3 regions of the Nocardioides panzhihuensis genome follow, and region 3 is predicted to be linked to each of the others. Evidence: riboswitches for the same ligand, from Rfam matches in the RefSeq annotation. Region 3 holds a riboswitch; each other region holds the start of a gene.
The links. A riboswitch is a leader RNA that binds a small molecule or an ion and turns the genes downstream of it on or off. The one in region 3 is predicted to bind cobalamin.
Positions count from the first base shown of each region.

Region 1: linked by a shared signal. The riboswitch ahead of BJ988_RS08460 (CbtB domain-containing protein) and the one ahead of BJ988_RS04285 (prenyltransferase/squalene oxidase repeat-containing protein) in region 3 are both predicted to bind cobalamin.
Region 2: linked by a shared signal. The riboswitch ahead of BJ988_RS17170 (CbtB domain-containing protein) and the one ahead of BJ988_RS04285 (prenyltransferase/squalene oxidase repeat-containing protein) in region 3 are both predicted to bind cobalamin.

Region 1 is NZ_JACBZR010000001.1:1,802,545-1,812,185, reverse strand. It holds gene nicT (Nickel transporter NicT) at 1-808, shown strand, start outside; gene BJ988_RS30130 (methyltransferase family protein) at 1,258-1,569, opposite strand; gene BJ988_RS30125 (hypothetical protein) at 1,576-1,758, opposite strand; gene BJ988_RS08480 (class I SAM-dependent methyltransferase) at 1,872-2,495, opposite strand; gene BJ988_RS08475 (ArsR/SmtB family transcription factor) at 2,553-2,933, shown strand; gene BJ988_RS08470 (cation diffusion facilitator family transporter) at 2,930-3,628, shown strand; gene BJ988_RS08465 (signal peptidase II) at 3,625-4,182, shown strand; cobalamin riboswitch at 4,438-4,608, shown strand; gene BJ988_RS08460 (CbtB domain-containing protein) at 4,632-4,826, shown strand; gene BJ988_RS08455 (CbtA family protein) at 4,828-5,586, shown strand; gene BJ988_RS08450 (DUF2752 domain-containing protein) at 5,806-6,270, opposite strand; gene BJ988_RS08445 (four-helix bundle copper-binding protein) at 6,881-7,288, shown strand; gene BJ988_RS08440 (DUF2269 domain-containing protein) at 7,298-7,837, opposite strand; gene BJ988_RS08435 (hypothetical protein) at 7,834-8,058, opposite strand; gene BJ988_RS08430 (TetR/AcrR family transcriptional regulator) at 8,142-8,744, shown strand; gene BJ988_RS08425 (MFS transporter) at 8,822-9,641, opposite strand, start outside.
Region 2 is NZ_JACBZR010000001.1:3,612,110-3,621,750, reverse strand. It holds gene cobBC (bifunctional hydrogenobyrinic acid a,c-diamide synthase/histidinol phosphate aminotransferase CobBC) at 1-2,126, shown strand, start outside; gene BJ988_RS17190 (cobalamin biosynthesis protein) at 2,123-3,154, shown strand; gene BJ988_RS17185 (FecCD family ABC transporter permease) at 3,151-4,200, shown strand; gene BJ988_RS31025 (ABC transporter ATP-binding protein) at 4,197-5,042, shown strand; gene BJ988_RS17175 (ABC transporter substrate-binding protein) at 5,039-6,112, shown strand; adenosylcobalamin (AdoCbl) riboswitch at 6,121-6,263, shown strand; gene BJ988_RS17170 (CbtB domain-containing protein) at 6,265-6,480, shown strand; gene BJ988_RS17165 (CbtA family protein) at 6,480-7,265, shown strand; gene BJ988_RS17160 ((2Fe-2S) ferredoxin domain-containing protein) at 7,306-7,983, opposite strand; gene BJ988_RS17155 (cobalt-precorrin-6A reductase) at 7,980-8,705, opposite strand; gene BJ988_RS17150 (cobyric acid synthase) at 8,702-9,641, opposite strand, start outside.
Region 3 is NZ_JACBZR010000001.1:914,409-924,049, forward strand. It holds gene gatC (Asp-tRNA(Asn)/Glu-tRNA(Gln) amidotransferase subunit GatC) at 1-152, shown strand, start outside; gene gatA (Asp-tRNA(Asn)/Glu-tRNA(Gln) amidotransferase subunit GatA) at 149-1,660, shown strand; gene gatB (Asp-tRNA(Asn)/Glu-tRNA(Gln) amidotransferase subunit GatB) at 1,657-3,165, shown strand; gene BJ988_RS04275 (NYN domain-containing protein) at 3,317-4,072, shown strand; gene BJ988_RS04280 (hypothetical protein) at 4,103-4,744, opposite strand; cobalamin riboswitch at 4,808-4,946, shown strand; gene BJ988_RS04285 (prenyltransferase/squalene oxidase repeat-containing protein) at 5,013-6,086, shown strand; gene BJ988_RS04290 (hypothetical protein) at 6,197-6,724, shown strand; gene BJ988_RS04295 (CbiQ family ECF transporter T component) at 6,721-7,833, shown strand; gene BJ988_RS04300 (ABC transporter ATP-binding protein) at 7,830-9,434, shown strand; gene BJ988_RS04305 (ECF transporter S component) at 9,431-9,641, shown strand, end outside.

The sequences.
Region 1 (9,641 bases), 890 kb from region 3:
GGGTTTCTGGTTCTCGTTGGGCCACTCCAGTGTCGTCTTCGGACTTTCCCTGTTGCTCGCGGTCGGGGTGAGTGCGCTCGCCGGCCCGGTGCAGAACGACGACTCGACGTTACAGACCACACTCGGTCTCGTGGGCACTCTTACCGCCGGGACTTTCCTGATCGTGATCGGCCTGACCAACCTGAGCGCACTGTTCGGCATCGTCCACGTGTTCCGGCACATGCGAGCCGGAACCTTCGACGAGGACAAACTCGAGCACCACCTGCACCAACGCGGTCTCATGGCGCGGCTCTTCAACCGAGCCACCCGCCGGGTGACCAAGCCTCGCCACCTTTACCCGATCGGTTTGCTGATGGGCCTCGGGTTCGACACCGCGACCCAGGTCGCGCTCCTGGTCCTCGCGGGCGGCGCGGCCAGCACGCTGCCGTGGTATGCCATCTTGGTGCTCCCGGTCCTGTTCGCTGCCGGGATGACCCTCTTCGACACCGCCGACGGCGTCTTCATGGCCCACGCCTACAAGTGGGCGTTCCTCAGCCCGGTCCGGAAGGTCTACTACAACCTGACCGTCACGACCTTGTCGGTCGTGGTCGCCCTGGTGATCGGCGGCATCGTCCTGCTGCAACTGCTCGCCGAGCAGTTCCACCTCGCCGCCTTGTCATGGGCGACGCGGCTCGACCTGCAGTATGTCGGCTATCTCCTGGTCGGGCTCTTCGTCGTGGTCTGGACGATCAGCCTGCTCGCGTGGAAGTTGGGCCGTTTCGAAGAGCGAATCGAGATCCGCCACGCCGAGTCAGCCTCACCTCTATAGAAGTGAAGGACTCCGGTGAGCGTCCGGACCCTCCCTCAGTTGTGAGACGACAGACGAGGTGCGGGGGCACTGGACTGTGCTTCGCGATTGAGCGCAGGTCTCGATGAGGACTCCCTTCTCTTGGGCACGGCGCGGTCGGCGGCATGTGACCTTGCCGCTTCGGACCCGCAGGAGATCCCCGTGACAATCCGTCCCGCAATCCGCCCCGCAATCGGCCTCGGTTTTTCCGTCGTTCTCGCGGGCCGCCGTTGTCGGGGGCCCGCTGCTCAGCGCGACCACCGCGTCTGCCGACGACAGCGACTTCGACGGCCGGTGAACCGCCTCGGCCGCCAGCCGGCGCTCGAGCGCACGGCGACTTGTCACGCATGACACCGTCAGGGGCCCTGGCCGTGCTGGTGGGCCAGGGGCGCTTGCTGCTCGCCTCTCCTGGCGTCGGGCATGAGGTGCTGTCACGGCCCATGTCCGTCGAGGCGGCCGATCCCGGGCAAGAAGCGGCCGACTCGAGCGGCGTACCGACGCCAGGTCGCCTGGTGGATGCGGTCCAGGTATGGCTCCTCGATGCGGCGTACCTGAAGTTCGACGCCGATGACCATGCATGCCAGGCCCGCCGCGGAAACGGCGTTGGGCACCGTCAGGGCCAGGCCGGCCGTCATCACGATCGTTCCGGTGTATATGGGATTGCGCATCAGCCGGAACGGGCCGGTTGTGACCAGCGCCGGCGTTTCTGTGGCGTCGACTGTGGTGCGCCAAGAGGCGCCCATGGCCAGCTAACAGGCGAAGACCGCTGCGATGCTCAGCCCTGCCAGCGCTGCGCCGGCAGCACGCAGGGCCGGTTGGTCCAGGGCGGGGACTGGGGGCAGTCCGAGCAGGTCGGCGACCGGGGCCACGACACCTGCGGTCAGCCCGCCGAGCACGCTGATCAGTCGTGCGCACCAGTGGAATAGACCCACCGGCCGGCGCACCCCAGTCTCCCCGGTGCGACGTCGCTGGACGAGGATCCGTACTCCGCCATCGAGCGCCAAGAACAAGGCGAACAGCAACAGCCCAACAACCGCCATCGTGCTCAGCCCCGGTCGGCGTTCTGTTTGCGGGCCGCCCCGAGCAGGTAGTCGCCGTTCACTCTGGTGAACGACCCAGTCACGTCCAGGTTGTGGCGGGGCAGTTCGGCTAGGAACTCTTGTGCCGTGAACCGGTCGTGGTCGGGATGGTCGAAGAGGAGGCGGTAGGAGGGGCGGGCCAGGGCGTGCGCGGTGACCTCGTCGAAGACGAATACTCCTCCGGGCTTGAGGACGCGGGCGATCTCGGCGACCGCGGCCCGCCACTCGGGGATGTGGTGGATGATCGCGAAGTCGAACGCCGCGTCGTAGTCGCCATCGCCGGCGCTGAACGCTGCGTTCAAGTCAGTGGCGCTTCCGGCTTCAACGCGGACGCGGCCGGACCGGTCGGCCAGTCGCGTCTTGGCCTTGGCCACCATCTCCGGGTCCAGGTCGAGGGCGTCGACTGATGCGGCGTTGAAGTGGTCGAGGATCATCTGTGTGCCGTACCCGGAGCCGCAGCCGATCTCGACCGCTCTCGATCCGGGCTGGAGAGGCCCGCCAGCCAACTTCAGCAAGGCCGGGACCTCGTAGAAACGCTGCAGAGCCCGGCGAGCCGGGTTGTTGACCGCCACCTTCTCGATCCGGTTCATCAACATGACACGACCTCCGTGATAGGTGTCATCGGGGTCTGTGGTTATCATCGTCCCATGACGATGAATATCACGGATGACGGCTCCACGGCCACCACGTCGTGTGGGGCTCCGTCTGCGGCCGTGGCGTTGTTCCGGTCATTGGGCGACCCGGCACGGTTGGCGATCCTGCGGCGGCTTGCTGAGGGCGAGGCGCGGGTGACCGACCTGGTGAGCTGTGTCGGATTGGCTCAATCCACCGTCTCGGCGCATCTGGCCTGTCTGCGTGACTGCGGGCTGATCACCTCCCGCCCGCAGGGCCGCGCCACCATGCACGCCCTGGCGCGGCCGGAGCTGATGGACCTGCTCGCCTCTGCCGAGCAACTCCTCGCCGCCACCGGCGAGGCCGTCGACCTCTGCCCCACCTACGGAACCCACCCCCAGGAGCCCACCCGATGAGCACCCCATCCACCACCACCCCCGACGTCACCGGACCCGCAGCACACCGAGCGGTTCGCTACGCGAAGGTCACCATCGGCTACAACGTCGTCGAGGGCATCATTGCGATCTCCGCCGGCACGGTCGCCGGAGCGGTCTCCCTCATCGGGTTTGGCATCGACTCCTCCATCGAGGTCGCTGCCGCCACGGTTGTCCTGGTGCGCCTGCTGGCCGAGATCAAGGGCGGCGAGCCCGACGAGGCCAAGGAACGCCGGGCACTGAAGTTCATCGCGATCACCTTCTTCGCACTCGCTGCCTACGTCACCGTCGAGGGCGTCCGAGACCTGGTCAGTGGCGAGAGGCCCGACACCTCTGTAGTCGGCATCGCCCTGACTGGCCTGTCGATCGTGATCATGCCCTGGCTGGCCCGGGCCAAGCGCAAAGCCGGGCTGGAGATGAACTCTCGCCTGGTGGTTGCTGATGCCGCAGAGACCCGACTGTGCGCATGGCTGTCGGTCTCCACCTTCGTCGGCCTGGTCGCGTTCGCCCTGCTCGGCTGGACCTGGATCGACCCGGTTGCCGGGTTCGTCATCGCCGGATTCGCAATCATGGAAGGCAAGGAAGCCTGGGAAGGCGAACTCGTCTGCGACGACGATTGCGAAGACGACGACCACGCCACCAAAGCCGACTCCTCGTGCTCGGACGGCCGCAAGTGAGCGCCCCTGTCGAAGCCACAGCCGAGGCTGGCGTCAGCGCTCTCAGACGCCGGATCGGACTCCTGGTCATCGCCATCGTCCTTGCCGGAGCGGACCTGACGATCAAGACCTGGGCCGAGCACGTCCTGCCAGGTAACCCAATCATGGGCGGACCGCTCGACCTCCAGCTCGCCTTCAACCCAGGGGTCGCCTTCTCCTTCGCCGCCGACGCGCCGGCATGGACCGTCGTCGCCGTCACGGCCGTGATCACCGCCGCCGTCGCCGTCGCGCTATGGCGAACGGCCCCTACAGCTTCCCTGCTATGGGGCAGCGCGCTCGCCACCGTGCTCGGCGGCGCTCTCGCAAACCTCATCGACCGCGCCGCTGACGGTCACGTCACCGACTACCTACACACCGGCTGGTGGCCCACCTTCAACCTCGCCGACACGCTCATCGTCGGAGGCGGGCTCCTCCTCGTCGCCCTGTCCTGGCGCACCAAGGACCGACCCAACGACCGACCTCAGGACGCAGAGACCGCCTGTCATCCATCCCCCTGTCGCGGTGACAGACCCTGACGTACCTGGCAACCCAGATGAGGGCCGACATCGAGCCAGCCTCTCTTGGCCTGGAGCCCCCGAACGCGCGCCGAGCCCGTGTCAGCGGCAGTGATGGAGGCGTGGAGCCACGAACAGACCCTCTACTTTGCACCTCAGGACACGGCTAGGAGTCGTGGGCCTCGACGACACGCACTGGGTCTGGAACCTCTCGGCAGCGAACGTCGGCCAGGGACGCACTCCGTGAACGCTCGTTGTGCGGCCTTCGACTATGTGCGATAGTAGCGGCGCCGCAGTGCACGGGAAGTCGGTGAAAGTCCGACGTGGTCCTCGCCACTGTGACCGGGAAGCCCCTCCTCACCCATGCCACTGGCCCGCCGGGCTGGGAAGGCGAGGAGAAGGCGTTGATCCGGAAGCCAGGAGACCGGCTGCGGCATCGTCCACGAGGTTCGTGGAAAGAAGGGGTCACGATGACCAACCCCACCAACCCGTCCAGCGCCGTCACCACGGTGCCGGCCTGGGCCTGGCTGCTTGCCGCAGCCGCCCTGTTCACCTTGTTCATGCTCACGCAGGAGAACGGCGCCCTTCTCGGCGCCGCCCAGGGCCAGTACCTGCACGAGCTCACCCACGACGCACGCCACGCCCTCGGCGTCCCCTGCCACTGACATGGGGTTCATAGATCTACTCCGCCGCGGTGCCGCAGCCGGAGCCGCAGCTGGCTGCGCCGCTGCCCTGATGATGTGGCTCGTGGTCGAGCCTCTGCTCCGCAAAGCCCTCGTCATCGAGGACGCCCGCAACGCCCGAGCCATGTCCGGCCACCGTAAGGGCGAGATGGAGGAGCCGCTCGTTTCCCGCGCCGGTCAGGTGCTCGGCGGCATGGCCACCGGCCTTGTCGTTGGCCTGTTGTTTGGCGTGGTGTTCGCGATCGTGTTCGGCAAGGTCCGGCACCGGCTCCCGGCAGCGACCGACTACGGCCGCTCGCTGGTACTGGCGGTGCTCGCCTTCGGCGTCTTCACCCTTGCGCCGGCGCTGAAGATCCCCGGCAACCCACCCGCAGTTGGCGACCCGGCCACGGTCAATCAGCGGACGCTGATCTATGTCCTGACGATCCTGATCGCGCTGGCTTTGGTGCTGGGGGCGTTCGAGCTGGACAAGTTCCTCGCCTCACGAGACCTGAGTGCGCCAGTGCGCACCACACTCGTGGTGGCGGCCTTTCTTTCGGTCGCCGGTGCCGTGTTCGCGCTCACTCCAGGCACGCCGGACAAGATCGCCAGCGATATGCCCGCGAAACTGATCTGGGACTTCCGGATCGCCTACCTCGCGCAGCTGGGCCTGATGTGGGCCACACTCGGAATGGTCTTCGGTCTGCTTCTCACGCCCCGTCGGGCGCGTGTGCCAACAGGCAGCGAGGTTTCCATCGCGTGAGCTCGACAGTCGGGCGCGTCCTGCCGGTCAACCCGAGCTCGCGCATAGGTCTCGAGATGGCTGCTCGCACGCCAAGGGGCAATTCGAGACGACGCCCCGGTCGTAGCCGGCGATGCCGTCTCGCAGCGCCTCCAGGTGGGCGTCGTGATCGACGCCCGGGTGCTTGCGGGGCTTGCGCAGCAACCGTCACGGCGGGCCGTGACTACCCACCGATCTCTGTCAACGCCACATGTCCGTGCCAGCCGTGAGCAGATCCGCACGCATCTGCTGGCGGATCTCGAGTAGCACCAGCAGGAGGAGTCCGGCGCCAATCATCCAGCGGCGCCGTTGAGGTGTCCATGCGAACCCGAACGTTACCCACCGACGACTGATGAGCCCGACAAAGGTGCGCAAGACCGCGAGGGCGGCACCGCCAACGATGAGGATGCTGAGAGGGTTGTACCGCCAGGCTTGGACCAGATTGCCTTGAGCGGTGTAGCGGGCGGCGCGGGTACCTCCGCACAGCGGATCCATGATCCCGAACTTGTGCAGCGGGCCATGGAGATCGATAGGCGGCAGACCGAAGAGCGCCATGGCCACAGCTATCCCGAGCGCAGCCAAAGCCAGGGCAGTGAGCCACCAATGGCGATCGTGGCGCTCGACCTCGAGCCGAAAGAAAGGAATGGCGATGGATACGTACGGCATGTCAGTCCTTGTCTGAACACGAATGGCGACTGGACTACTATGCCCCGTCCCACCCTCAACCCGTGTGTGCGCGCCGCCAGATCCTTGCGCCAGCTATATCTGGTCACCCCCGCGAGGGCTTGGAGATGTCCAGCACGAGGATGCAGATGAGCAAGAGGAGCCCAATGACCGCGTGCAGGAGGTCGCTGCCCGTCCGCCCCAGCGTGAGCGTGCCCGAGCAGCCTGAACTGTGACATCTGGCATATGCAGAATGAGGATGGCGATGAGCACGAACGTGCCCACGAGCGAGACGAACCCCAGTGATGGCGTAGCAGCGCCCACTTCGTCACCGCACCCATAAGCACGCGGATGGCGGTGGTCAACCTCGAGACCGGCCACACCCTCGACTACCCGCACGTCGGCTAGCCGACGACGGGCCGGCAAGCTGCACCAAGCCAAAAGACTTACTAGCCGCCCCGGATCCCTGGCCTGTCCGGGTGGATCTGGTTGGACACTGACCTCGGCGACTCTTGGGAGCATGGCGCTCATGGATCGGCCACCGACGGGGTACCTCTTGGGCATCGGGCCACCTGGCTCGTCGACAACCGTGCCATTGACGAGAGGGAGTGCCATGCACACCGTCGAGCAGATGCTGAAGACCTACCCCAAGGACCTGGGCGGCATCGACACCGCCAAGCTCGCTGCGACGATCCAGAGCCTGGTCGAATGCGCCCAGGCCTGCACTGCGTGCGCGGATGCCTGCCTGAGCGAAGACAACGTCGCTGACCTGACCAAGTGCGTCCGCAGCAATCTGGACTGCGCCGACGCGTGCTCGGCGACCGCGAACATCCTGTCCCGTCACACGGGATACGACGCCAATATCACCAGGACGTTCCTGCAGGCTTGTGCGACGGCTTGCAAGGCCTGTGGTGACGAGTGCTCGCGTCACGCCGACATGCATGAGCACTGCCGCGCCTGCGCCGAGGCGTGCCGATCGTGCGAGCTGGCATGCCGCGATCTGATCGCGAACCTGGGCTGACCAGTTCCCTCAGGCTGAGGTCGCTGTACGCGTCGTTGCGGCACGGGAACGCGCCGCCTGCTCCTTGCGCCACCCGTATTTCGTCAGGCCGCGAGGCTTGTAGATGTTCAGGACGAGGACGCCGATGAGCATGACGAGCCCGATGACGGCGTGTGCGATGTCGCTGCCCATCGCGAGCAGCCCCTCCTCGTCGAGCGTGCGCGCCCGATCAGCCTCGGCGGTGACGTCGGGCATGTGCATGATGAGGACGGCGGTGAGTACGACCGTGCTCACCAGCGAGATGAGCACCCAGTAGCGGCGTAGCAGGCCCCACTTCGTCGCCGCGCCCATCAGCACGCCGGTGGCTAGCGACCCGAGCGCAAGCGGCACGATCGCGTACCAGCCGACGAGCTCCATACCGATCCAGGCTGCTCTGACGACCGCGGGATCATCCGTGGCCAGCACGGCGGAGGCCAGTGCCAGGTAGGCGCAGACTGCGCCGATCCAGCCGACCGAGCAGCTCAGGTGCACCGCCAGGAGTAGCCGGCGTATGCGCGGACCGACAGTCACAGGCTGACCCCGCGGGCCGCCTCGTCCGCTGCCGGCGCGGAATGTATCCCGCCGCTGTGACGTCCTGGACCATGGTCGCCGCCGACTAGAACCATCGCCAGCACGGCGACCAGGATCACGGCCAGCAGTGCACCGATGAGGAACTTGACCCACGACGGCATGCCTGGGGGTGTCTCGTGTTCACCGGGAGCGGTCGGGGTCTGGTTGTCGCCGGGCGTCATCGCGCGCTCCTCGTTTTGTAAGACATTCTGTCTACCTTAGTGTGCATGGTGTCTGGGTCTGCGACAAGGCGTATCGTTGAATCATGCCGAAGCTCTGGAAGGACACCGTCGAAGAGCACCGGCGTGACGTGCGAACAGCGATCCTCGAGACCGCTTGGGCGCTCGCCCGCGAGCGGGGTGTCCGTGGAATCACGATGGGCCTGGTCGCCGAGCAGGCGGGCATCAGCCGCGCGACGCTGTACAAGTATTTTCACGGCATCGACGAGATGCTCGTCGCCGGTCATGCCGAGCACGTCGCGCAGCACCTCTCCCACCTCGAAGCGCTCCATAACGAGGCATCCTCTGCCGGAGCTGGGTTGCATGCGATGCTTCGGGGCTACGCACAGATCTGTTTCCACCGGGGAGCATCAGCCACGGCCGAACTGCATGGCCTGGTCCACCGTGGCGACGAGCACGCGCGCAACAGTGCGGATGTGACGACCCTGTTCGCCAAGGCCGTGCGAGACGCACAGGACCGCGGGCAGGTGCGAACTGACTTGGCGGCCGAGGAACTCGCCTCCTACAGCCTGCACGCACTCGAAGCCGCCGGGCAGGCACGGTCTGCGAGCGCGATCGACCACCTGGTCAAGCTCGTCGCGGAGTCTCTGCACCTCCAGGGGAAGACCGCCGGGTCCGGGAGCGACTAGGGCCCGACGGTCAACACCATGTCCTGGACTATGTGAGCCTCAGTTGCAGGCAGGCACCGGCCCAGGTAGTGACGGACTCACACGGCGTGCACGCATGAGCACTGGCAGGCGGCGAGAGTGCCTTCGGCGGTCTCCGCAGCCGTACGGACGAGCACATCGACGCCGCCGCGATCCGTGGCGCCGGACAACTCGCTGACCGGCTCGACTTCCGTTGCTGCTTCTTCGCGGGTCCACAGGGCGGGTGCTGCGACGGCGCCGATCGCGGCGAGGATGGCGAGGATGGTCCAGGTGGTGGGGAACCCGGCGTTGGTGGCAACCCATCCTGCGATCGGGTAGGTGATCAGCCAGGCGAGGTGCGAGAGGGAGAACTGAGCAGCGAAGACCTCGGGGATGGCGTCGGGTTCGACCGCGCGTCGGAGCACTTGGCCGGTCGGGGTGATGATGAGCGCCATCCCGCCGCCGATCGTGACCCAGATGACCGCAGTGAGCTGCGGAAGGGCGAGATTCAGCGCGACCGTCGCCAGGGCAGCGGCGACTGCGATGACCAGCACGGTAGCGCCAGTGAGCATCACGATCCGTTCCCCGGTGCGGTCGAGGATTCTGGGAAGGACGAGGGCTGCCAGGAGGGTGCCGGTTCCTGAGGCTGCGAGCATCCAGGCCACGTCGGACTGTGTTCCACCGAGCACGTCACGGACGTAGTTGACGGTGTTGACGACGACGATGGATCCGGCGGCCGCGACCACAAGGTTCAGGGCCATCACTGCGCGCAGGCTGGGCGTGGCGGCGAAGGTCCGGATCCCGGAGACGACCCGGTCCACAGCGCTGACGTGCGCGCTCGGGCGGGCGTTGGGGATGCGGGTGGAGAGTACGAGCAGCGCGGAGGCGGCGAACCCGAGC
Region 2 (9,641 bases), 2.7 Mb from region 3:
TCGTCCCGGTCGACGAGCGGGACGAGTCGGTCGCGCTGATCGAGCGGCTGGGGGAGCAGGTCGCGGCTCATCTGGACCTGTCCGCTTTGCTGGAGGTTGCGCGGTCGGCACCTGAGCTGGACGGGGATCCTTGGGATGCGGCGATGGCGTTGCGCGAAGGCGACCGTGTTGGTTTCGACACGGCGTCGTTCGTTCCTCACGACGCCGGCTCAACCAGCGAGGCGGCCGTTGGTCGAGCCGCCGGAGCCGCCAGGCGGAGGCGTGTCGAGACCAACACAGTCGACGACGCGAATGCTCGCCCGGTGATAGCTGTCGCGGGCGGACGGGCGTTCACCTTCCGCTACCCCGAGACGGAGGAGCTCCTGGAGGCGGCAGGCTGCGACGTACGCTCCTTCGACCCGCTCGCCGATCCTGCGCTGCCCGAGGGAACGCGCGGGATCTATCTCGGCGGCGGATTCCCGGAGATGTACGCCGCCGAGCTCGCCGCCAACACTAGCCTTCTCCGCGACCTCCGCGTCGCCGTCGAAGCGGGGGTCCCGACCGTCGCCGAGTGCGCCGGGCTGCTCTATCTCGCGGAGTCCCTCGACGGCGTCCCGATGGCCGGCGCCCTCCCTGCCCGCGCTGCGATGAGCGAGCGCCTCACTCTGCGCTACCCGGTGGCCACGGCCGCCTCCGACTCCCTGCTCACCCGGGCCGGGGAGCAGGTCACCGGCCATGAGTTCCACCGCACCACCACCTCACCTCCTGCCGGAACGCAGGCAGCTTGGAGCGTCGATGGTGCCGAGACCGGCTTCAGCAGTGACACGGTGCACGCGTCGTACCTCCACGTGCACTGGGCCGGTCATCCGCACCTGGCCCGCCGGTTCGCCGATGCCGCTCACGCGTTCGCCGGTCGAACGGCCGCCACCGCTGGTCGAGCCGCGAGCGCTAGCGAGCGTGTCGAGACCAACACGGTCGATTCGAGCGCGACAGGGGACTGTGTTGGTCTCGACACGCCTCCGCCTAGCGGCTCCGGCGGCTCGACCAGCGGGGCGGACGGCTCGACGAGCGGGGCGGACGGCTCGACGAGCGGGGCGGACGGCTCGACGAGCGGGGTCGCCGATCCGTTGCGGCACCACGGGGATGTCGAGATCGGCGACGGGCTGCTCGACTTCGCGGTGAATGTCTACCCGGGCGAGCGTCCGGAGTGGCTGGAGGCGGCGCTGCGGGAGTCGCTCGCGTCGACCACCTACCCCGACGAGGAGCCGGCGCGGGCCGCGTTGGCGAAGCACCACGGCCGTGAGCGCGACGAGGTGCTCCCGACGGCGGGGGCGGCCGAGGCGTTCACGCTGGTCGCTCGGGCACGGGCCTGGCGTAAGCCGGTCGTCGTCCATCCGCAGTTCACCGAGCCCCACGCGGCGCTCGAGCAGGCCGGGCACGAGGTCACCGAGGTGCACTGCCTGGCCGAGGACGGCTTCGCCCTCGACCCGGCCGCGGTGCCCGACGACGCGGACCTGGTCGTCGTCGGCAACCCGACCAACCCCACCGGCGTACTCCATCCCGCTGCCACCCTCCGCGCCCTCCTCCGCCCCGGCCGTCTGGTCGTGGTCGACGAGGCGTTCATGGACGCGGTTCCTGGCGAGCCGGAGACCCTCACCGCCGTCCGCGCGGACGGCCTGCTGGTGATCCGCAGCCTCACCAAGCACTGGTCGATTCCCGGGGTCCGGGCCGGCTATGTCGTCGGCGACACCGCTGCGATCCGCGACCTGGAGTGGGCGCGCACCCCGTGGTCGGTCTCGGCCACCGCTGCCGCCGCGATGCTCGCCTGCGCCACCGAGCAGGCGAACCTCGAGGCGAGGAAGCGCGCCGAGCAGATCGCCACCTGGCGCGACCATCTCGAGGCTGGCCTGCGAGTCCGCGGGATCGAGTACGTCCCCTCCTCGGCCTCCTTCGTCCTGGCCCGTCCGGGTGCCGGGGTCCGGGATGCCTTGCGAGACAACGGCATCGCCGTACGCCGCGCAGACACCTTCCCCGGTCTCGGCCCCGACTGGGTGCGGATCGCCGTGCGGCCAAACGAGCCGACCGACCAGCTCCTCGCCGCACTCAGTCACCTGTCGGACCGGAACCGTTGCGGCTGTGACACATGAGGCGCATCAAACGTCACACCAGTAACGGTTCCGGTCCGCATCGAGACCGGATCGCCACCGCGGCCGGGCTGATGGCAGGGTTCGCGCTCGACCGGCTGCTGGGGGACCCACGCCGGTTCCACCCCGTCGCGGGGTTCGGCACGGTCGCGCTGCGGGCGGAGGACCGCTGGTATGCGGACTCCAGGGCTCGGGGCGTGGTCCACGTCGTCACCCTGGTCGGGGGAGCGGCGCTCGTCGGAGCCCTCGCCGAGCGAGCGGCTCCAGGACGTGCCGGGAGGATGCTCGTGACCGCTGCGGCGACCTGGGCGGTGCTGGGTGGGCGTTCTCTGGAACGCGAGGCGATGGCCGTCCACGCGCATCTCGACCGGGGCGACCTCCCCGGGGCACGAGCACAGGTCGGCCGCCTGGTCGGCCGGGACACCGACACTCTCGATGCCTCCGAGGTGACCCGTGCCGTCGTCGAGTCGGTCGCGGAGAACACCTCGGACGCGGTCGTCGCGCCGCTGGTGTGGGGAGCCGTTGCGGGGGTGCCCGGACTGCTCGGCTACCGCGCGGCCAACACCCTCGATGCCATGGTCGGTCACCACAACGACCGCTACGAGCGCTTCGGCTGGGCCGCTGCTCGCCTCGACGACCTGGCCAACCTGCCGGGTTCACGGCTCACCGGACTGCTCGTGCTCGCGGTGCGTCCGGGCCGGGCTCGGACCGCGTGGCGAGCCTGGCGCCGCGACGCGCCCAGCCACCCCAGCCCGAACGCCGGGGTCGCCGAGGCGACGTTCGCCGGCGCGCTCGACACCCGACTGGGCGGTACGAACACCTACTACGGCAGCCGCGTCGAGCATCGCGCCGTGATGGGGGACGGCCCGCCCGCCGTCCCCGGCCATATCCCCGCCGCCACCAGGCTCGCCCGCCACGTCGATCTCGGCGCCGCCCTGGTCGCCGCCGCGGTGGCGTACGCGATCCGGGAGGCCAAGCCGGGCAGGCGCGGGCCGGGCGGTGACCGGACGACGCTCGACGTCCTGCCATGAGATCCGTCTCCGGTGGGAACCGCAGAGCGCCCTTCGTACCGCTGGTCCTCGGCCTTCTGGTCGCCTCGGTCCTCAGTGCCGTGGTCTCCCTCGCCTTCGGCTCGGAGCGGATCCCGGTCGCCGACGTCGTCGCGGCGGTCGGGGACCGGATCGAGGGCAACGCCCCGGGGAAGTGGGACGTGATCGTGTGGGACCTCCGTCTTCCGCGGGCGCTGTTGGCCCTGGTCGTGGGTGCGGGCCTCGCCGTGGCCGGGGCCGGGATGCAGACCCTGGTCCGCAACCCGCTCGCCGACCCGTTCCTCCTCGGGATCAGCTCCGGGGCGTCGGTGGGGGCGACGGCGGCGATCACCACGGGCGCTCTGGCCGGCTTCGGCATCTACGCCGTCTCGACCGGCGCCCTGGTCGGGGCGATCTGCTCGGCGCTGCTGGTCTGGCTGGTGGCGACCGCGCAGGGTGGGCTGACCCCCATCCGGCTGGTGCTCTCCGGGGTGGTTCTCTCCTCGGGGCTCTCCGCGATCGCCTCGTTCCTGGTCTTCATGAGCGACGACCCTCGCGCCGCCAACTCGGTGATGTTCTGGATGCTCGGCAGCGTGGGCGGCGCCAGCTGGGAGAAGCTGTGGCTGCCCGCCGCCCTCACCGTCGTCCTGGGGCTCGGGATGCTCGCCATGCACCGCTGGCTGGACGCCCTCGCCGCCGGCCCGGAGACCGCAGCGGCGCTCGGCGTGAACGTCGCGGCTCTGCGTACGGTGCTGTTCGTCGGGCTGGCCGTGCTGGTCGGCCTCCTCGTCGCGGTCAGCGGCGGGATCGGGTTCGTCGGACTGATCGTCCCGCACGCGGCCCGCCTGCTCGTGGGCGCCAGGCACCGGGTCGTGCTGCCGGTCGCCGCCCTGGGCGGTGGGCTGTTCCTGCTGTGGGTCGACGTGCTGGCGAGGATGGTCGCACGTCCGCAGGAGATCCCGCTCGGTGTGGTCACCGGCGTCGTCGGCGCACCGCTGTTCCTCCTGCTGCTCGGCCGCGGCAGGTATCGGTTCGGAGGCGAGGGATGAGCGGGCAGGAGATCGGACCGGTGCTGCGGTTGCGCGGGGTCGGCGCCCGGCTGGGCGAGCGCGACGTGCTTCGCGACATCGACCTCGACGTGCCCGTGGGCACCAGTCTCGGGATCGTGGGAGTGAACGGGGTGGGCAAGTCGACCCTGCTGCGGATCCTCGCGGGAGTGCTGAGGCCGACCACCGGACACAGCTACCTCGCCGACTCCTCCGGCGTGCTCCGCGAGACCAGCCGGACCTCGTCGCGTGAGCGCTCCCGCAGGCTGGCGTACGTCCCCCAGGAAGAGGTCGCCTCCACCGAGCTGCTCGTCGGCGAGATGGTCGCGCTCGGCCGGGTGCCACGCACCCGTCCCTGGGCCCGCGGCGGGACGCAGGAGCGCGAGATCGTCCGCGCGGCTCTCGACGCGGTCGGGCTGGCCGACCGCATCGACGACCCCTGCGACCGTCTCTCCGGCGGGGAACGGCGGCGGGCGGTGATGGCTCGCGGTCTCGCCCAGGAGTGCCCGGTGATGCTCCTGGACGAGCCCACCAACCACCTCGACGTCGCCTGGCAGCTGCGGTTGCTGCAGACGGTCGCCGACCGGGCCGAGACCCTGGTCGCGACGATCCACGACCTCGACCTGGCGCTTCGCTCCTTCGACCGGCTGGCGGTTCTCGGCCGGCCCCAGGGCTCCGACCCCGACACCGGCCCGGCGACGGTCGTGGCCCATGGCCCGCCCGCCGAGGTCCTCGACGCCATCAGCGTCGACCTCCACTTCGGCGTCGGCTCCGTCCAGGTGACCCATCCGCACCTGGCCCAGCCCCACCTGCTCATCCACCCCCGGAAGGACCACTCGGCATGACTCCACGCCTTGCCTGCCTCGCTGCGCTCGCACTCGGCGCCACGATCCTCACCGCCTGTGGAGCGGAGGAGACGACCGCGTCCGGTGCCGCCGGCACCGACGCGATCACCGTCGAGAACTGTGGCGAGAAGGTCACGGTCGACGAGCCGCTCACCGAGCTCTACGCCTACGACGGCGGGATCATCTCGATCGCGCTCGCCGCCGGTGCACGCGACGAGCTCGTCGCAGTCACCGGTCTGGCGCGTGACAAGCAGCTGCTCGAGCTCGCCTACCCGCAGGATCGTGTCGACGAGCTCCGGGTGGTCGGGGAGGATCAGCCGACCCTGGAGACGGTGCTGGCGGTGAAGCCGCAGATGATGTTCGCGGGCTGGGGCTACGGCTTCGACGAGTCGCGCAACCTGCTGCCCGAGACGCTCCACGAGCAGGACATCGCCACCTATCTGCTCAGCGAGACCTGCCGGCAGGAGGACGGCGACCGCGGCACCATGGACGCCTGGACGGCGCTGCGTACCGACCTGCTCAACATCGGTGAGCTGACCGGCCACCGGGAGACCGCGGAGAAGGTCGTGACCGACATCGAGGAGCGACGCGAGGCCCTGGAGAGTGCCCCGAATCCTGCGAAGGAACCGACGGCGTTCCTGTTCGACTCCGGGACCGATGCCATCTTCACGTCCGGCTCCTTCGGCGGGCCGCAGGCGATCTTCGACACCGCCGGGGTGACCAACGCGACCGGCGACGTCGAGGACACCTGGACCGAGGTCGGCTGGGAGCGCATCGCCGCCGCTAACCCCGACGTCATCTACTTCGTGGACTACCCCGGCCAGTCCTACGAGGAGAAGGTCAAGGTCCTCAAGTCGAACCCCGCCTCCCGCGATCTGCCCGCCGTCAAGGAGAACAGGTTCGTCAACCTGCCCTACGCGATGTGGGTCTCCGGCCCCCTCAACATCGACGCCGCCGAGTGGGTCCGACGCTCGCTGGAGCACTTCGGGATCGTCCCCGATTCGGGGATCGAGCCGACGCTCGACATCACCGATCTCACCAATCTCGACGGCAACGAGTGGCTCCGCTGAGTTCTGGCTATAGTGCACACAACGGACATGAGGAAGCCGGTGGAACTCCGGCACAGTCGCGCTACTGTGACATCGCCTCGCGGCGGTGGAGTCAGACCCGAGTGTCCGTCCAACCCCATCGAACAGGGACGCAGAATCCCTGAGGAGGACATATGTCGCAGCATGCTGTGGCGCCCGTCGCCGGCGCCGACCTTCCCACCATCCCGCTCCGTGAGCTGGCCCCCTGGGCGCTCTTCTTCGGGCTTCTCGGGTTGCTGGTGCTCTTCTTCATCAGCGCCGACCAGGGCGCCGTCTCGATCCCGTCCGGCACGCTCGTCCACGAGTGGGTCCACGACGGTCGTCACCTGCTCGGCTACCCCTGCCACTGATGAGCGCGCGTGCATTTCTCGTACGCGGCCTGCTAGCCGGACTCCTCGCCGGTGTCGCCACCTTCCTGGTGGCGTACGCCGTCGGTGAGCCGCAGGTCGGCGCTGCCATCGCCCTGGAGACAATCTCATCAGAAGACAGCGGCGGCGACGGACACTCGCACTCGCATGCCACCGAAGGTGGGAGCGAGGAGACTGCTGAGGTCTCCCGCACCAACCAGAGCACCTGGGGGCTGCTGACCGGCGCCCTGGCGGTCGGCGTCGCGCTCGGGGGAATCATCGGGCTGGTCGCCGCCGCCACGATGGGGCGCCTCGGACGGCTCACGCCGAGCCAGTCGACGGCGCTCGTCACGCTGATCGGCTTCGTTGCGGTCGCGTTGGTGCCCTTCCTCAAGTACCCGGCCACGCCACCCGCGGTCGGCAGCGGGGACACCATCGGGCTGCGTACGTCGGTCTACTTCGGCTACCTGCTCGTCTCCGTCCTCGCAGCCGTGCTCGCCACCTACGGCGCGGTGCGGCTGCGGGAGCGGGTCGGGACCTACGCGGCCGTCGTCGGCGGCACCGCCGCCTACCTGGTGGTCGTGGTCGTCACGGGCCAGCTCTTCGTCACGGTCAACGAGATCGGCGACTTCCCGGCGGACACGCTGTGGTCCTTCCGACTCGCCTCGCTGATCACGCTCGCCACGATGTGGGGCGTGCTCGGGGTGGCGCTGACCGGGCTGGTCGGCAGGTTGTACGCGGCGGAGCGCGCCGTCGCGGAGCGGAAGGCTCTCGCCGCCACGTTGTGACCTCGACGTGGAGCTGGGTGAGGACGAGCCGACTCGGCGGTCAACGGGGGAGGCGGTAGGCCTCCACAGGGCGGCCGTCGGCCAGGTGATCACGCACGATCACCCGGGCGGCGGCCGCCTCTACATTGCCGTACCAGACGTCGTCGGGCTGCACGCTGAGCACCGGCGCCTGGTTGCACGGGAACAGGCAGCCGGTGTGGGTGATCAGCAGGTCGTCGTCGCCGAGCCCGGCCTCCATCGCACCCAGGATCACCGCCCTGGCGGTCTCCTCCGAGCCCTTTGCGGTGCAGCGTGGGCCGCGACAGATCAGGACCTGACGTACGTGGCCGGGGACTCGCTCCCAGGCGGGCGTGGTCAGCCCGGGCTCGGTGCCGGTGATCGGCCGAGTCTCCGCGAACGCGTCGGGGAGCTCGGCGCGCGTGGTCGCCAGCCCGGTTGCGACCTGGATCTCGGGGCGCTTCCCGGAGCGCTCACGCCACCAGTGGGCGGCGATCCGGCGCAGCCAGGAGTGGCCGGGGGCGAGCGGTCCGAGGCTGACGCCGGCCAGCGTGATGGTTTCGGCTCCGGAGTCGGCGAGCCGGGTCAGCTCGGCTGAGAGCGACGGGCCGCCCATCTGCAGGAACGCGAGGCTCGCGCCGAGCTCGCCGGCCCAGGCGTGCAGATCCTGGCGCCGGTCGACATCGGTCACCGACATCCCGACGAGGACGCGGACGCTCACCGGAGCCCCTTGACCCAGGCGATCGCGTCGGCGACATCGTTGACCGTCTGGACCTCGCCAGGTCCGCCGGGTCGGCGGACGACGACCACCTGCACACCCAGCTCGGCCGCCGCGTCCATCTTCGGCCTGGTGTAGGTGCCGCCGGAGTCCTTGGTGATGAGTACGTCGGTGCCGTGCTCGCGCATCAGCGCGAGCTCGCCGTCGAGGTCGTAGGGTCCGCGGCTGTTCAGTAGGGTCCACGGCTCGGGGAGGTCGAGCTCGGGAGGATCGACCACGCGGGCCAGCGCGGCGTGTTCGCCGAGGGCTGGGACGAACCGGGCGAGCTCCTGGCGCCCGACCGTGATGAAGGGCCGCTTGCCGAGGTCGGCGGCAAGCGCGGCGGCCCGGTCGTGGGTGTCGACGTAGGCCCAGGACGGGTCGGCCGGCCAGCCGGGCCGTTCCAGCCTGAGCAGCGGATGGCCGGTCTGCGCACAGGCCGCGGCGGCGTTGGCCGACATCCCGCGCGCGAACGGGTGGGTGGCGTCGACGACCGCGTCGAACTCGCCGAGCGCCGCCTTCAGTCCCTCGACACCCCCGAACCCACCGATCCGCACCGCACCCACCGGCAGCCGCGGCCGCGCCACCCGCCCAGCCAGCGAGGAGGTGACCTCCACCCCCGCCTCGAGCAGCCGCGCCGCCAGGTCCCGCGCCTCACCGGTCCCGCCCAGGATCAACACCCTCATCGCTCGACCCCGCCCCCGCTGGTCGAGCCGCCGGAGCCGCTAGGCGGAGGCGTGTCGAGACCAACACAGTCCCCTGTCGCGCTCGAGGGGACCGTGTTGGTCTCGACACGACGTCGTTCGTCCCTCACGACGTCGGCTCGACCGACGGGGGAGCGGGCGAGGTCGAGCAGCGCATCGACGTCGAGGTGCTCCTCGACGAGGTCGCCGATCAGATCCATCCGACGCTCACGAGCAGCAGCGAACGAGACGTCCGACGGCTCACGGCCCAACGTGGCCTCGAGGAAGGCACCCCGCAGCGCATCGCCCTCCAGGCTCCCGTGCCACATCGTCCCGAAGACCTGCCCAGAACGGGCACCGCCGAGAAACTCCTCCACCCCGTCACCACGGGTGATCCGGCCATGGTGGATCTCGTAGCCGCTTGCCTCGACGCCCAGCGCCGACCCGATCGGAAGGCGGAGGTTCTTGGCGGGGGAGAAGTCGGTGCGTACGTCGAGCAGGCCCAGCCCCTCGACCTCCGCGGCGCCTTCGATCCCGCTCTGCTCGACCCCTTGGGGATCGGCGATCACGCGCCCGAGCATCTGGAACCCACCGCAGATCCCGAGGAGCGGGCGGCCGCGGCGTACGTGCTCGGTGATGGCCACGTCGAGGCCCCGCGAGCGGAGCCAGGCGAGGTCGCCGATCGTGGACCGGGTGCCGGGGAGCACGACGAGATCTGCGTCGGTGAGGTCTGCCGGTGAGGCGGCGAAGACGACGTCGAGGTCCGGCTCCAGGCCGAGCGCGTCGACGTCGGTGAAGTTGGAGATCCGGGGGAGGCGTACGACGGCGACCTTCCGGGTGGCGCCGGCCGCTGCGCGGCGGCCCTCGAGATCGAGGGCGTCCTCCGAGTCGAGCCACAACGACGGGTCCCAGGGGAGCACACCGAAGACCGGGCGCTCG
Region 3 (9,641 bases):
TGCCTGCCACCTCCCACCCGCTTCCGATGACCAACGTCTTCCGTGAGGACGTCGTGACCCCGAGTCTGACGCCGGAGCAGGCGCTCTCCGGCGCGCCGAGCGTCGAGGAGCAGCGCTTCGCGGTGCCGCGGATCCTGGGGGACGAGCAGTGAGCGACCTCATTCTGAAGACGGCTGCGGAGCTCGCCGACGCCCTCGCCGCCGGTGAGACCACCTCGGTCGAGCTGACCCAGGTCCACCTCGACCGGATCGCCGCGGTCGACGGCGACGTCCACGCCTTCCTCCACATCGACGCCGAGGGCGCACTGTCGCAGGCCGCCGCCTCCGACGCGCGCCGGGCCAACGGTGACGCGCTGCATGCTCTCGACGGCGTGCCGATCGCGGTCAAGGACGTGCTGACCACCATCGGCCTGCCGACGACCTGCGGCTCCAAGATGCTCGAAGGCTGGGTCCCGCCCTACGACGCGACCGTGGTCAAGAAGATCAAGGACGCCGGCCTGCCGATCCTCGGCAAGACCAACATGGACGAGTTCGCGATGGGCTCCTCCACGGAGCACTCCGCCTACGGCCCGACCAGGAACCCGTGGAAGCTCGACCGGATCCCCGGCGGCTCGGGTGGTGGCTCGGCGGCCGCCGTCGCGGCGTACGAGGCGCCGCTGGCGCTCGGCACCGACACCGGTGGCTCGATCCGTCAGCCGGGTGCGGTCACCGGCACCGTCGGGGTGAAGCCGACCTACGGCTCCGTCTCCCGCTACGGCCTCGTTGCGCTGGCCAACTCGCTGGACCAGGTCGGCCCGGTGACCCGCACCGTCCTCGACAGCGCCCTGCTGCACGAGCTGATCGGCGGGCACGACCCGCTCGACTCGACCTCGACGACCACCCCGGTGACCGGGCTCGTCGACGCCGCTCGCGCCGGTGCGACCGGCGACCTCAAGGGCGTCAAGGTCGGCGTCATCAAGGAGCTGGGCGGCCAAGAAAATGGGCAGAGCGGCTGGGCGCCGGACGTGATGCGCAAGTTCGCAGAGTCGGTCGACCTGCTCACCAAGCTGGGCGCCGACGTCGTGGAGGTCTCCACGCCGAGCTTCGAGCACGCGATGGCCGCCTACTACCTGATCCTGCCGGCGGAGTGCTCCTCCAACCTGGCCAAGTTCGACGCGATGCGCTACGGCCTGCGGGTCACCCCCGACGGGTCGCCGTCCGCCGAGGACGTGATGAAGGCGTCGCGCGACGCCGGCTTCGGCGACGAGGTCAAGCGCCGGATCATCCTCGGCACCTATGCGCTCTCGAGCGGCTACTACGACGCCTACTACGGCCAGGCGCAGAAGATCCGCACCCTGATCATCGAGGACTTCAAGAAGGCCTTCGAGCAGGTCGACGTGCTGGTCTCGCCGACGTCCCCGTCGACCGCGTTCCCGCTGGGCGCGAAGCTCGATGACCCGCTCGCGATGTACATGCAGGACCTGGCCACCATCCCGGCCAACCTGGCCGGCACTCCCGGCATCTCCATCCCGGCCGGGGTTTCCGACGTGGACGGGCTGCCTGTCGGCGTACAGCTCCTCGCGCCGGTCCTGGAGGACGCCCGTCTCTACCGCGTCGGTGCTGCCCTCGAGGGCGCCGTCGGCCCGGTGCTCTCGATCGACAAGCTGGAGGTGGCCCGATGACGGCTGTATCCGATTCTTTGGGTCTCGTCCCGTTCGACGAGGTGCTGGAGAAGTACGACCCGGCGATGGGCCTGGAGGTCCACGTCGAGCTGAACACCAACACCAAGATGTTCTGCGGCTGCCCGGCGACGTTCGGCGGCGAGCCCAACTCCCAGGTCTGCCCGACCTGCCTCGGCCTGCCCGGCTCGATGCCGGTCGTGAACGCCAAGGCGGTGGAGAGCGCGATCCGGATCGGGCTCGCGCTCAACGGCAGGATCGCGGAGTGGTGCCGGTTCGCCCGGAAGAACTACTTCTACCCGGACATGCCGAAGAACTTCCAGACCTCTCAGTACGACGAGCCGATCGTCTACGACGGCTACCTCGACGTCGAGGTGGAGGGGGAGACCTACCGGGTCGAGATCGAGCGCGCCCACATGGAGGAGGACACCGGCAAGACCACCCACATCGGTGGTGCGACCGGCCGAATCCACGGTGCCGACTACTCGCTGGTCGACTACAACCGCGCGGGCATCCCCCTGATCGAGATCGTCACGCGTCCGATCCTCGGCGCCGGCGCCAAGGCGCCGCAGGTGGCGAAGGCCTACGTCGCCGCGCTGCGCGAGATCCTGCTGGGCCTGGGCGTCTCCGACGTACGCATGGACCAGGGCTCGATGCGCTGCGACGTGAACCTGTCGCTGTCCCCGAAGGGCTCCGGGACTCTCGGGACGCGCACCGAGACGAAGAACGTCAACTCGCTGCGCTCGGTCGAGCGGGCCGTACGTTTCGAGATGTCGCGTCACGCCGGGATCCTCGACGCGGGGGAGGCGATCTTCCAGGAGACCCGCCACTTCCACGAGGACACCGGCACCACCTCGGCCGGCCGGGCGAAGTCGGACGCCGACGACTACCGCTACTTCCCAGAGCCGGACCTGGTTCCCGTCGCGCCGTCGCGTGAGTGGGTCGAGGAGTTGCGCGCGAGCCTGCCGGAGCGCACCGCCGACAAGCGGGCGCGCCTGCAGGTCGAGTGGGGCTACTCCGACCTGGAGATGCGCGACGTCTGGGCCGCCGGCGCTCTGTCGCTGATCGAGGCGACGGTCGCCGAAGGAGCCTCCGCACAGGCCGCCCGTAAGTGGTGGATGGCCGAGCTCTCCCGCAGTGCCAACGACCGTGGCGTCGAGCTCGCCGAGCTCGGGGTCACCCCGGTGCAGGTCGCCGAGGTGCAGAAGCTGGTCGACGCCAAGACGCTGACCGACAAGCTGGCCCGCCAGGCCTTCGAGGGTCTTCTCGCAGGTGAGGGCACCGTCTCCGAGATCATCGACGCCCGCGGCCTCGCCGTGGTCTCCGACGACGGCGCGCTCGGTGCCGCTGTCGACGAGGCCATCGACGCCCAGCCCGCGGTCGCCGAGAAGATCCGCGGCGGCAACCAGGCCGCGGTCGGCGCGCTCATCGGCGCGGTCATGAAGGCGACCGGTGGCAAGGCCGACGCCAAGCGGGTCCGCGAGCTGATCCTGGAGAAGCTCGCCTGACGTACGCGCTGGCCTGACGTACGACATCGCCCGCGCTTTCCCGCCATGGTGGGAGAGCGCGGGCGTTTCGCGTCCGTGAGCGGTGCACAATCGAGCCGTGGTGGGAAGGTGCAGCCCGCCCTCAGCCTCAGGGGCTGGCAGACTGTCCCGAATGACCGAGCCCTTCCGTATTGCCCTGCTCATCGACGCGGACAATGCTCCCGCGTCCAAGATCGACGCGATCCTCAACGACCTGGCCGAGTACGGCGAGGTGACGATCCGCCGGGCCTACGGCAACTGGACCAAGTCCGAGCTCAAGAGCTGGATCGGGGAGCTGCACGACGCCGCGATCCGGCCGATGCAGCAGTTCGACCTGACCGCGCACAAGAACGCCTCCGACATGGCGCTCGCGATCGACGCGGTCGAGCTGCTCCATGCGGCCATCCCGGACGCGTTCGCGCTGGTCTCCTCCGACTCCGACTTCACCCCGCTGGTGCACTACCTGCGGGAGAAGGGTCGCGCGGTCTACGGCTACGGCCGGGAGAAGACACCGGCGCCGTTCAAGAGCGCCTGCACCCGGTTCACCGTCGTGGAGAAGCTCGGTGACACCGAGGAGGTGACCGAGACCGAGGCCGGCGTAGCGCCCGCCCGCAAGCAGGCCGCCGCCGCGACCACGGGCCAGGTGCTGAAGCGCAACGCCAGGCTGATCCAGCTGCTGCGCAACTCCATCGCCGCGGCCGCCGACGACGACGGCTGGGCCCTGGTCGGCACCGTCGTCTCCCGCATCCGCAACCAGTCCTCCGAGGACCCCCGCAACTACGGCTACGCCACCTGGACCAAGCTGATCAAGGCGATCGACCTGTTCGAGCTCAAGGACGAGGGCACCTCGGCGATCGCGGTCAGCGACCGGCGCAACGGCAGGAAGTGACGTACCCCTCCGGTACGTCCTCTGCGGACATCACCGTCCGCGCGTCTCCGCGACGGCCGGACGGGCGCATCTGATCCCCTTGGGCACCGACCCGTTGAGGTGCTTCAGGGCGGCCTTGAAGTCGCGGCAGCGCTCGGCGTCCTCGGCCTTGTTGCGGGGGTAGCCGATCGCCGCGTTGACCTTGCCCATGTCGAGGGCGTCGGCGAGCGGGTTGATGTCGCGGGCGACGGTCCAGTACCACCGCGAGATCGGCGCGCTGTGGTCCAGGGACCTGGCCAGCTCGGGGCGGCGGCGCAGGTCGATGTCGAAGTAGGCGCCGGCGTCGGTGTAGTTGGCCTCGCCGGTCAGCTGGATGTAGCCACGGCCGGTGAACTTCCGCTTGTCGCGGCCCTTGGCGTCGTGGTGGAACGAGCTCTCGTTGGCGAGCGTGGTCAGGTAGGCCGCCTGTCGGTAGGCGGTGGTGATCCGGGCGTCGGCCATCGCGCGGTTGAGGGTCGGGAGGCCGGTCTCGACGGTCCGCCGGTCGCCGACCTTCTCGCCGAACATGGCGACGAGATCGGCGTACGTCACCGATGTCCGGGCCGGTTCGGCCCGGGCTGGGATGGTCGGGAGGAGGGCGAGAAGGGTGGCCGAGATCGATGCTGCGACAAGGCCGAGAATCCTGTGGCGCATGGGGACAGAGTGACTGCTCGAACCGCGATCCCGCAAGCAGAGCCCGCCCGGCATAGGATTGCCCCGAATTAGCAGAGCCTCAATCAACACACGCCGTGGTGGGGGAAGCCGGTCGAACTCCGGCGCTGACCCGCAACCGTAGGCCCAGGACTCCGAGGTGTCCTGAGCGAGCCGGAGCACCCGTCGACGGACGCGTACTGACCTGACGCTGTCGTGGAACGCAGCGGGTCGGCCTCGTGCCTTCCCGACGAACAGCGCGGAAGGAACCATGAAGAAGACCGTCTTCGGCGGCATCGCCGCCGCCCTCGCCCTCACCTCGCTCGCCGGCTGCGGCGACAAGGCCATCGAGGAGGGGGAGAAGAGCACCTACGACGCCAAGGTGTCCACCTCGGTGGCCGACTGGCTCGTCGCCCAGGCGCCAAAGGGTGTGGCCCGCAACGCGCAGTACGGCACCGACGACTTCGGGCTCAGCGCCGACATCGGGATCGCGCTGGCTGAGATCGGCGGCTACGACGAGGAGCTCGCGACGATCACCGACGCCGTGATGGAGAACAAGGCCGCCTACACCTCGCCCGGCTTCGGCACCGTCACCTCGGCCGGCGCCACCGCGAAGGCGCTCGTCCTCCAGCAGAACGTCGACGCCTCCGACCCCGGCCTGCTCACGCAGCTCGAGGGCACGGTCGCCGAGAACGGCCGGATCGCCGACAAGCTCGACACCAAGAACAAGGAGGCGGCCGACTACTCCAACACCATCGGCCAGTCGTACGCCGTGTGGGCACTGAGCAACGCCGAGAGCAAGAAGGCCGCGGCCGCGGCGGAGTTCCTGGCCGGGCAGCAGTGCGAGGAGGGCTGGTTCCGGGTCACCTTCACCGCCGACGCCGCTGCCGCCGACCAGACCTGCGACGGTGACCCGAAGGCCGTCCCGGACGCCGACGCGACCGCGTTCGCGCTGATCGCCCTGTCGTCGGTGGCGAGCCCGGAGGCGGAGAAGGCCGTCAAGTCGGGCGCGGACTGGCTGAAGGAGACCCAGGCCGAGGACGGCTCGCTGAAGGCAGCCACCGGCAACGTCGCCAACTCCAACACCACCGGCCTGGCCGGATGGGCGTTCGGGCGTGCCGGCGAGACCGCTGCCGCCGAGAAGGCGGCCGCCTGGGTCGCCGACCACGTCGTGACCTGTGGTGACGACGCCGGGGCGGTGGCCTACGACGACGCCGCGCTGACCGAAGGCAACACCAAGGGGCTGACGAAGGAGTCCGAGGGGATGTACCGCCTCGCGGCCGCACAGGCGCTGCCGTCGCTGGTCTTCCTGCCCAAGGACGCGACCGCGAAGAGCTCGTGCTGACTCTGCGGTCCGTAGCGGTGGCCCTGGCGATCCTCGCCGGGGCCACCGCACCCGTCTCATCCGCAGTCTCATCGTCAGCCGCGTCCTCCGCCGTGGAACCGTGCGCGGGCGTGACCGTCGTGGTCGAGCCGAACGCGTTGGGCGGCGGTCCCAAGGTCGCCTGCGTCCAGCCGGAGGAGGGCGACACCGGCGCCGATCTCTTCGAGAAGGCGGGACATCCGCTCACCTTCGTGACCTCGATGCCGAGCGTCGTCTGCCGCGTCGCGGGCCGGCCGGAGGAGGCGGGCTGCGCCCAGATGCCGCCCGCTGACGCCTACTGGTCGCTGTGGATCACCGACGACTCGGGCGCCTGGAGCTACGCCTCCAGAAATGTTACCGAAATAGCCGTGACCTCCGGGCAGGGTGTTGCGTTCACGTGGATAGACGACAATGTCGTTACCGCTCCGGCGACGGTGCTTGGGGATGCTGTGGGGGCGCCCTCAAGCCCGTCGCCGGAGTCATCTCCGGAGGACTCGACAGGCTCGAACACCGAGCCGCGGCCGAGCTCCGACCCCGAGCCGCTGCCCGCCTGGGTCGCGCCGGTCGGCATCCTCGGTCTCTTCGCTCTCGCCGGTGCCGTGTGGTGGCGTCGGCGATGAGCGATGTGATCCGCAGGGCCGCGGTCGCGCGTCTGCCGCGTGATCTGCACCCGGTCGCCTGGTGGGTGTGGGCGATCGGCCTGGCCGCGTACGCCTCGTTCACCACCAACCCGCTGCTGCTCCTGCTCCTGGTAGGGGTGGTGTCGGTCGTGGTCGCCGCGCGACGCGGCGACCAGCCGTGGGCGAGGTCGTTCCGGCTCTACGTCGGCCTCGCGCTCTTCATCGTCGTGACCCGGGTGCTCTTCCGGGTGCTTCTGGGTGCCGTGCCGGGTCACGTGCTCATCGATCTGCCGGAGATCCCGCTCCCGGACTGGGTGCTGGGGATCCGGCTGCTCGGCCCGCTCACCCGAGAGGCGTTGCTGGCCGGCCTCTACGACGGGATGCGGCTGGGTGCGATCGTGATCTGCGTCGGCGCGGCCAACGCGCTGGCGAACCCGAAGCGACTGCTCCGTTCGCTGCCGCCGGCTCTCTACGAGGTCGGCACCGCCGTCGTGGTCGCGGTGACCGTGCTGCCCCAGCTGGCCGAGTCGGTCCAGCGGGTGCGCGCCGCGCAACGGCTGCGCTCCGGTGCGACCGGAAAGGTCAAGCGGCTGCGCCGCTTCCTCGTCCCGGTGCTCGAGGATGCCCTGGAGCGGTCGATGGCGCTGGCGGCCGGGATGGACACGCGCGGTTACGGCCGCACCGCCGGGATCCCGGCCCTCACCAGGCGGATCACCTCGGCGCTCATGCTGGTCTCCCTCGTCGGCCTCTGCGTCGGCGTCTACGCGGTCCTGGACGGCACCACGCCCGGCTGGCTGGCCGCCACCATGCTGGTGCTCGGCGCCGGGGCCGCGGCCGGAGGGCTGAGGCTCGCCGGCCGCCGGGTGACGCGGACCGTCTACCGGCCCGACCGGTGGCGCTGGCCGGAGGTCGTGGTGGCGCTGAGCGGGGTCGCGGTCGGCGCGGCGGGCTGGTGGATCGCCCGCGACCAGGTCCCGATCGCCTATCCAGGGGTGAGCGCCGTCCCGGGGGTCACGCTGACCGCGCTGGCAGGCGTGCTCATCGGACTGGTCCCGGTCGTCGCCGCACCGGTTCCGGCATCACTCGTCCAGGAGGAGGCAACCGCATGATCGAGCTGCGAAGGATCACCTTCACCCCGCCGGACTCCTCCGAGCACGTGCTCAAGGACGTCGACCTCACCATCGAGGAGGGCGAGCTGCTGCTCGTCTCCGGCCCGACCGGGTCCGGGAAGTCGACGCTGCTCGGCGTCCTCGCCGGCCTGGTGCCGCGCTTCTCCGGCGGTGCGCTGGAAGGGGACCTGCTGCTCGACGGCACCTCGATCATCCGTACGCCGCCGCGCGAACGCGCCGGGATCATCGGCTACGTCGGGCAGGACCCGGTGGCCGGCTTCGTCACGGACACGGTCGAGGAGGAGCTCGCCTACGGGATGGAGCAGCTCGGGCTCGCGCCGGCGACCATGCGGCGCCGGGTCGAGGAGACCCTCGACCTCCTCGGGATCGCCGAGCTGCGGCAGCGGTCGCTGCGTACGCTCTCGGGCGGGCAGCAGCAGCGCGTCGCGATCGGCTCGGTGCTGACCACCCACCCGCGGGTCGTCGTGCTCGACGAGCCGACATCCGCCCTCGACCCGACCGCCGCCGAGGACGTGCTCGCCACCATCACGCGGCTCGTCCACGACCTCGGCACCTCCGTCGTCGTCGCCGAGCACCGTCTCGAGCGGGTCGTGCCGTTCGCCGACCGGATCGCGCTCCTCGTCGGCGACGGTTCCGTCGCCGTCGGCGACCCCGCCGACATCCTGGAGACCTCGCCCATCGTGCCGCCGCTCGTCGAGCTCGGACGCGAGCTCGGCTGGTCGCCGCTGCCGCTGACTGTGCGGGATGCGAGGCGGCGGGCGCGGGGGTTGGAATACCCGGTTGACCGGCCCTCTACCAATTTCTCAGGGCTGCGCTTCTCAGGCGTTGCAACGCCAGAGAAGCGCAGCAAAAGCCTGAGAAGTTCGGGTCTCACCGTGACCCGAGGACGTACGCCGGTCCTGCACGACGTCTCGTTCGAGCTGCCCGCGGGGCGGGTGACGGCGCTGATGGGACGCAACGGGTCGGGCAAGTCGACGCTGCTGTGGACGCTGCAGGGGACCCAGAAGCGGCTTGCCGGATCGGTGGCCGTGGACGGCAAGGACCCCGCGACCCTCGATCCCGACGCCCGACGCACCCTCGTCGGGCTGCTTCCGCAGACCGCGGCAGACCTGCTCTACCTGGAGACGGTCGCCGAGGAGTGCGACGCGGGCGGCCCGCGGACCCGGGAGATCCTGGACAGCCTGGTCCCCGGTATCCCCGACGACCAGCACCCGCGCGACCTCTCTGAGGGCCAGCGCCTCGCGCTCGCACTGTCTCTGATCCTGAGCGCTGACCCGCCGGTCGTGCTCCTCGACGAGCCCACCCGTGGCCTCGACTACGCCGCCAAGCACGCGCTGGCCGAGATCCTTCGCGAGCTCACCGCTGCGGGCAAGGCGGTGCTGGTGGCGACCCACGACGTGGAGTTCGTCGCCGAGGCAGCCGACGATGTGGTGGTGCTCGCGGAGGGCGAGGTGGTCTCCGCCGGTGACGTACGCAGCGTGACCGCCGAGTCGCCCGCGTTCGCACCCCAGGTGAGCAAGGTCTTCGGCCCGGGATGGCTGCACGTGCGCGAGATCGTCGAGGCGGTGGGCGAGGGATGATCCGGTTCTCGCCCCGCACGGCGGTCCTGCTCGCGATCATCTCCGTGGCCGGCCTGATGATGTTCGCCTGGCCGCTGCTGCTCCACGGCTACGAGCGGGTGCAGCCGCCGTTCATCTTCCTCGCGTTGCTGCCGCTGATGCTGATGGTGCTGCTGAGCGAGCTCTCCGCGGGCGGGATCGACACTCGGATGATCGCTGTCCTGGGCG